DNA from 2 places in the Lactobacillus sp. WILCCON 0059 genome. Region 1 is predicted to be linked to the other one. Evidence: riboswitches for the same ligand, from Rfam matches in the RefSeq annotation. Region 1 holds a riboswitch; the other holds the start of a gene.

Region 1 (3,445 bases):
AATCCGCGATTACGTTTCGGATCTTGCCGGCAGTAACCTTGCCCAAAGTAATAACTCCGCTTTGAATCGGGTCGATATTTCTGGAAATGATAGTCTGAACCTGCATGATCAAGGCAGCTGCCGCGACAACCGCGTCATTTGACAGCTGCGGGAAGGCAGCGTGCCCGCCTTTGCCTTGAATATCGATGTTGACTTCAGTCGTCCCGGCAAACAAGGTGCCATTCCGGCAGCCAATCGCTCCAGCTGGCAGGCTTGGATTGTCGTGCAGGCCGTAGAATTCATCAACATGCCACTTGCCAGTGAAAAGTCCCAGCTGGTAGGCCTTCATGCCGCCGCTCTCGCTCTCTTCAGCCGGCTGGAAGAAGAAAAGGAGGTTGTCAGTTGGCTGATGCTCACTAAAATAGCTAAGGATGCCCAAGGCCACAGTCATGTGGATGTCGTGTCCGCAGGCATGCATTACGCCCGGATGTTTGGAAGCAAATGGCAGGCCGGTTGCCTCAGTTACCGGCAGAGCGTCAATATCAGCCCGGTAACCAATGGTCCGTTTGGCCTTTGACCCCTTGACCAGAACCAGGAGAGCGGTTGGCAATTCAGCCGGCTCTTTGATTTCCAGGTAGTCTTGCTTCATCTGCTTGATCACATCCAAGAGATAAGCGTGGGTTTGATATTCTTCTAAGGCCAATTCCGGGATCTGGTGGAGCTGGCGCCGGATTTGAAGCAACTCGGCTTCGGTCAATACTGCCATATAAAAACTTCCTTAATGTGGACTAACTTCTGTTTGCTTGGACTAATCGATTCTTTTTCTTTACAGCTTGCGCAGGTCTTCTTCCAGACCAGTCTTGCTTTCAGTCTTGGCATCGACTTCCTTGATTACCTTGGCAGGAACACCGGCAACAACCGTGTGCGGAGCCACGTCCTTGGTTACGACCGCGCCGGCTGCGACAACAGCGCCTTCACCAACGTGAACGCCTTCCAAAACAACCGCGTTGGCACCGATCAAAACATCATCGTCAACGCGGACTGGCAAAGCTGAAGCTGGTTCAACTACCCCGGCTAAGACCGTACCGGCACCGATGTGGCAATTCTTGCCAACGATGGCCCGGCCGCCTAAAATTGCCCCCATGTCGATCATGGAGCCAGCACCGATTTCCGCGCCGATGTTGATCACGGCCCCCATCATGATAACCGCGTTGTCACCAATCAAGACTTGGTCACGGATGATAGCGCCCGGTTCAATTCGGGCATTGATTTCCTTGAGATCCAGCAAAGGAACAGCGGAATTGCGGGCAGTGTTTTCCACACGGACTGATTCAAAGTCAGCTTCATGTTCTGCCAAAAATGGCTTAAGAACTTGCCAGTCACCGAAAACTACCCCAGCTTGACCGCTGACAAAAGGATCCGTGCCTTCCGGGAAAGTGACCTGGTCCAGATTTGCTCCTCTCAAGTAAACCTTGACTGGGGTCTTCTTTGGTGCTGAACCAATGTAATTGATAATGCTTTGTGCGTCTAATTCTGCCATTGTATCTTTCTCTTTCTAAACTATTCTGTTTCTGTTGATGATTACTTTGAAGAGGCAAAGAAAAAGCTCCAGATCGCCTTAACAATCTGGAGCCCGAAAAATTCAAAATTAAATTTCACGTCAAATTGCAAGCGCAACGCAGGTACCTTCCCTGCGACAGTCCATGGCCTCTTAAGCCATAGCCCAGCCAATCCGCCTTGCCAATGCGGACGCTTCGGCAACCTCCCCTTTCTTGCAAGTTCTTCGCCTGGCGGGCTCTCTTGCTTTACTCTTGTCGGTTGCGCCTCTTCAATTTGTAATCAGTTTATAATACTAGCTTCATCTTGTCAACGGCTTTTTTATCTTTTATTTGCATATTTTTTATTCATAGTCCGCCCGATTCATTGGTATAGCAGTGAATAGGTGCGATTAGCCATGAATTATCGAAATCTTTTTTTGCATTTTCCGGAGAAAAATGGTAAAGTCCATTCTGATTAAACTTAAATTCTGATTAAAAGACTGAATATGAAAGAGAGTAGCAAAATGAAAGTAGTTAAGTTTGGTGGCAGTTCCCTGGCTAGCGGCCCTGCTGTAGAAAATGCTTTAAAGATCATTACCGCTGAAGCTGAAAGACAAGTTGTCGTTACGTCTGCCCCAGGCAAACGCTTTGACGAAGATATCAAGGTCACTGACCTCTTGATCAAGTATGCCCATGAAATCAATCATGGCAGAAACGGACTTGAAGTTGCTGACCGGATCTTCCAACGCTACGTTGAAATTGGCGAATACTTTAACTTGCCAACGGAAGAGCTCTTGCCCTTGAAAGAAATTCTGCTGGATTTGCCAAAGCAGCCATATCCAAACAAGAACTACCTGCAAGCGGCCTTTAAGGCGCACGGCGAACGGTTAAATGCCAAGTTGATCGCCAAGATTCTGCAAAGCCAGGGAGTAAAGGCCCGCTACGTCGACCCTAAAGAAGCAGGGATCATCGTCACCGGGAGTCCAAATAACGCCTCTGTCAACCCAGAAAGCTACCAGCTCTTGGACAACTTTGCCTATGATGCTGATGAAAAGCTGATTTTCCCAGGCTTTTACGGCTATACTCTGGCCGGTCACATCGCCACTTTTTCAAGAGGCGGTTCAGACATTACCGGTGCTATTTTGGCCAGAGGCTTCCATGCCGACCTATATGAAAACTTTACTGATGTCGACGCTATTTTCTCAGCTAACCCGAAGGTGGTTGACCAGCCTCAGCCGATTCACACGATGACCTACCGGGAAATGAGGGAACTATCCTATGCTGGTTTCTCTGTCTTTCACGATGAAGCCTTGATCCCGGCAATTCAAGGGCAGATTCCAATCAACGTCAAGAATACCCAGCACCCGGAAAAGCGCGGGACCATGATCGTGCCGGAAAAAGGCTTCAAGCCTGAAACCATCATTACCGGGATCGCCAGTGGCAAGCACTTTGGAGCACTTTACCTGCACAAATACCTGCTCAACAAGGAAGTTGGCTTTACCCTCCGTATTCTGCAGATCTTAAGCAAGCACAAGCTTTCCTACGAACATATGCCAACCGGGATCGACGACCTGACGATCATCTTTGACAGAGATGCTCTGAACGACGAATTGATCGACCAAGTCTGCAACGAAATTCAAAATGAAGTCAACCCAGACCACCTAGAATGGATCAGTGATTACGCGATCATCATGCTGGTCGGTGAAGGCATGCGGGACCGGATCGGGGTCATGCGGGACATCGCCACTCCAGTATCTAGAGAAGGCATTTCTCTCCGGATGGTCAACCAAGGGGCTTCCGAAATTTCCATCATGCTGGGTACGGCAGCTAAAGATGCCGACCAGGCAGTAGCTGCGATTTACGACTACTTTTTCAAGCAAGAAGCACAAGGAGAATAAAATGACTAAATTATTGAAAGTCCACGGGTC
Region 2 (3,445 bases), 1.0 Mb from region 1:
GCCAAGCCGAACCTGATCCACCAAAAGATCGCGGCCATCTGCAATGAAAAAGGGGCCCTCATCACCCAAAACATCGACACCCTGGACCGGCAGGCCGGCAACCAGCACGTGACCGAATTTCATGGCAACCTCTACGACATCTACTGCTCCAAGTGCAAGCAAAAGGTCAGCTATGAGGAATACGCCAAGGGCTACAAGCACGAGTGCGGCGGCATCATCCGGCCCGGCATCGTCCTTTACGGGGAAGGCATCAACCCGGACAATGTCAACCAGTCCATCCTGGAAATGCGGCAAAGTGACCTGGTCGTGATCGTCGGCACCAGCTTCGTCGTCTACCCCTTCGCCGGCCTCTTAGGCTACGCGCCAAAAGACGCCAAAATTTGGGCGGTCAACCTGACTGAGATCCCGGCACAAGGGATCAAGCAGCTGATCGGCGACGCCTTGGAAGTTTTTAAGGAAGTTTAGCCAGAGCAGCTTCAGCTGCTTCTTTTAAGACAATGGCCTGGTTGTGCTCTTCATCTTTAGCCCCGTACAAAAAGAGGACATCTTCTTTTTGCAAGAGCTCTTGCAAATGTTCCACGAAAGCCGGCCATTCCGGATTGTCCGCTAATTCTTCCAAGTAATATTGACGGAAGTCCGGATACCGGTCCGGGTCATGCTTGAACCAGCTCCGCAATTCCCGGCTGGGAGCCAGCTCTTTCTCCCACTCGTCCAAATTGGCGGCTTCTTTTTTGACCCCCCGGGGCCAGAGCCGGTCGACTAAGATCCGGTAGCCAGCTGGCTGCTCTTTGGCATAGATACGGACAGTTTTGATCGTTGACATAGATGCACGCTTTCTCTTAAAGATGTTTTTTATTACGGCTTTTACTGTATTTCTTATTTTAGTTAGAAAGATTGATTAAGCAATGGACTACAGGAATTTTTTCACCGGCCGGCCCACCAGCGAGATCTGCCAGGACTTGATCGGCCGCCCTTTTTACTATCAAGCCGGCGGGGAAAAAATCGGCGGCTATATCGTTGAAGCCGAAGCCTACCTGGGGGTAAAGGACCGGGCCGCCCACTCCTTTGGGGGAAGAAGAAGCCAGGCCAACGAGGGCCTGTGGCGGGCAGGCGGGACAATTTACATCTATGCCCAGCGGCAGTACGTCTTTTTCGACGTGGCCTGCCAGGAGGAAGGCAACCCCCAGGGGGTCTTAATCCGGGCCATTGAGCCAGTCTGGGGCATCGACGAAATGACCAAAAACCGGGGCGGCAAAAACGGGGTCCTTTTGACCAACGGACCAGCCAAATTAATGCAGGCCATGGGTATCAAGTCAAGAAAATGGGACCTGGCCCCTTTGGCGGACAGTCCTTTCACCATTGATTTGACTGAGAAAAAAGCGGCTAAAGAGATCGCCGCTTCCCCTAGAATCGGGATCGTCCAAGCTGACCCGGAATGGGCCCAGGCGCCTCTTCGCTATTACCTGGCCGGCAACCCCTACGTTTCTGGCATGAAGAAGCGGGACTGGGCGGAAGATCATGGCTGGGCGTGAATAAGAAAAGCGCTGACAATCGCCAAAAATTCAAAAAGCTAATTTTTTCTTGACATTTTCTTAAAAGTAATTTAGCCTAAATGTAGTTAAAAAATTATCCAATACAATAGAGGTCGCGATCGTTCACAAAAGCAAGGGGAGCTCACTGACAGTGCTGAGCCTTGTCACTAAGGGATATCGCCGAAATCAGCAGGGTAGTCGTGCGCGCTGTTGGTTGGGCTGCAGGAGAAAATTCTGCAGACTGTCCTAGTTTTCTAGGGAGCGCTATAATTTTTGGTATTCATACTGAATTTTACAGAAACAAAGCAAGCCTCATTGTACACGCAATGGGGCTTTTTTGCCGCTTTTTATTGTATTTCATAACTTGCAAAAAGCATATCGGAGGTTTATTCAGATGAAAAAGCACAGCAGCTGGATCAGCGCCTTAATGGCGGCGGTCCTGACGCTTGTCTTAGCTGTCAGTTGGAGCCAGCCGGCGCAAGCCAGCGGCACCTTGAAGATTGGGATGGAAGCCAACTACGCTCCATACAACTGGACCCAGACCACGTCCGCTAACGGCGCGGTCAAGATCGACGGGACCAGCTCCTACGCCAATGGTTACGACGTCAAGATCGCCAAGATCATTGCCAAGAAGCTGGGCAAGAAGGTCATCGTGGAAAAGACCCAGTGGGACGGGCTTTTGCCAGCCCTGACCAGTGGCAAGATCGACTTGATCATTGCCGGGATGAGCCCAACGGCTGAAAGACGGAAGGCCATCAACTTTACCACTCCATACCGGACCACCAACTTCGTGGTCATCGTCAACAAGCAGAGCAAGTACGCCAAGGCCAAGTACCTGACTGACTTCAAGGGGGCCAAGCTGACCGCCCAGCAAGGGACTCTGCACTATGACCTGATCAAGCAGCTGCCAGGCGCTACGCGTGAGCCAGCCTCCAAGGACTTCGCCGCCATGCGGGAATCCCTGGAAGCAGGGACGATCGACGGTTACGTGGCTGAAGACACGGAACTGACCTCCTTCAAGATGGTCGACTCCAACATCACCGGGGTCAACCTGTCCAAGATGAAGGGCTTCAAGGTCTCCTCTTCTGACGCTGAAGTTTCCATCGGGGTCAAGAAGGGCAACGACCAGCTGCTCAGTCAGGTCAACAAGGTTTTGGCCGGCATTTCCACTTCAGAAAGAAACAAGCTGATGAAGGAAGCTGTTCAGCAGCAGCCGCAGACCAACACCAAGAAGGAAAACTGGCTGGTCTCCATGCTGAAGAACTACGGGCAGATGATCCTGGAAGGGATCGGGATGACTCTCTTGATCTCCTTGATCGGTACCATTGCCGGTTTCTTCATCGGTTTATTGGTCGGGATCGTGCGGACTATTCCAGAGCCAAAGAACAAGTTCAAGAAGGGCCTTTTAGCCTTCTGCAAGTGGCTTTTGTCAGTCTACGTTGAAATCTTCCGCGGTACGCCAATGATGGTTCAAGCCGCGGTTATCTACTACGGGATTGCCCAGTTCTGGCACATCAACTTGAACAGAACGGTTGCCGCTTTGATCATCGTCTCCATCAACACCGGGGCCTACCTGGCCGAAGTCATCCGCGGGGGGATCATCTCCACGCCGAAGGGGCAGTTTGAAGCCGCCAGTGCTTTGGGGATGACCCACAACCAGAGAATGTGGAACATCATCCTGCCACAGGCCATCCGGAACTGTCTGCCGTCAATCACCAACGAATTTATCGTCAACATCAAGGACACTTCAGTATTGAGCATCATTTCAGTATCAGAACTGTTCTTCGTTGGTTCAACGATTGCCAGCCAGAGCTTCCAGTTCTTCCAAACCTACCTGGTCATCTCGGTCATCTACCTCTTCTTGACCTTTACGATCACCCGGATCTTCAACTTGATTGAAAAGCACATCGAAG

Evidence for each region. Region 1 has a riboswitch for lysine ahead of dapD (2,3,4,5-tetrahydropyridine-2,6-dicarboxylate N-acetyltransferase). Riboswitches for the same ligand answer to the same signal wherever they lie in the genome.
Region 2: it holds a riboswitch for lysine, as region 1 does, so the genes downstream of both, ACYVUT_RS00885 (ABC transporter substrate-binding protein/permease) here and dapD (2,3,4,5-tetrahydropyridine-2,6-dicarboxylate N-acetyltransferase) in region 1, are expected to answer to the same signal.

Annotation. Positions count from the first base shown of each region.
Region 1 covers NZ_JBUBHN010000001.1:1,219,477-1,222,921, forward strand. Annotated here, with positions in the region: gene ACYVUT_RS05835 (N-acetyldiaminopimelate deacetylase) at 1-745, opposite strand, end outside; gene dapD (2,3,4,5-tetrahydropyridine-2,6-dicarboxylate N-acetyltransferase) at 806-1,519, opposite strand; lysine riboswitch at 1,640-1,816, opposite strand; gene ACYVUT_RS05845 (aspartate kinase) at 2,042-3,415, shown strand; gene dapF (diaminopimelate epimerase) at 3,417-3,445, shown strand, end outside.
Region 2 covers NZ_JBUBHN010000001.1:179,350-182,794, reverse strand. Annotated here, with positions in the region: gene ACYVUT_RS00900 (NAD-dependent protein deacylase) at 1-465, shown strand, start outside; gene ACYVUT_RS00895 (DUF488 domain-containing protein) at 452-823, opposite strand; gene ACYVUT_RS00890 (DNA-3-methyladenine glycosylase) at 906-1,532, shown strand; lysine riboswitch at 1,632-1,807, shown strand; gene ACYVUT_RS00885 (ABC transporter substrate-binding protein/permease) at 1,927-3,445, shown strand, end outside.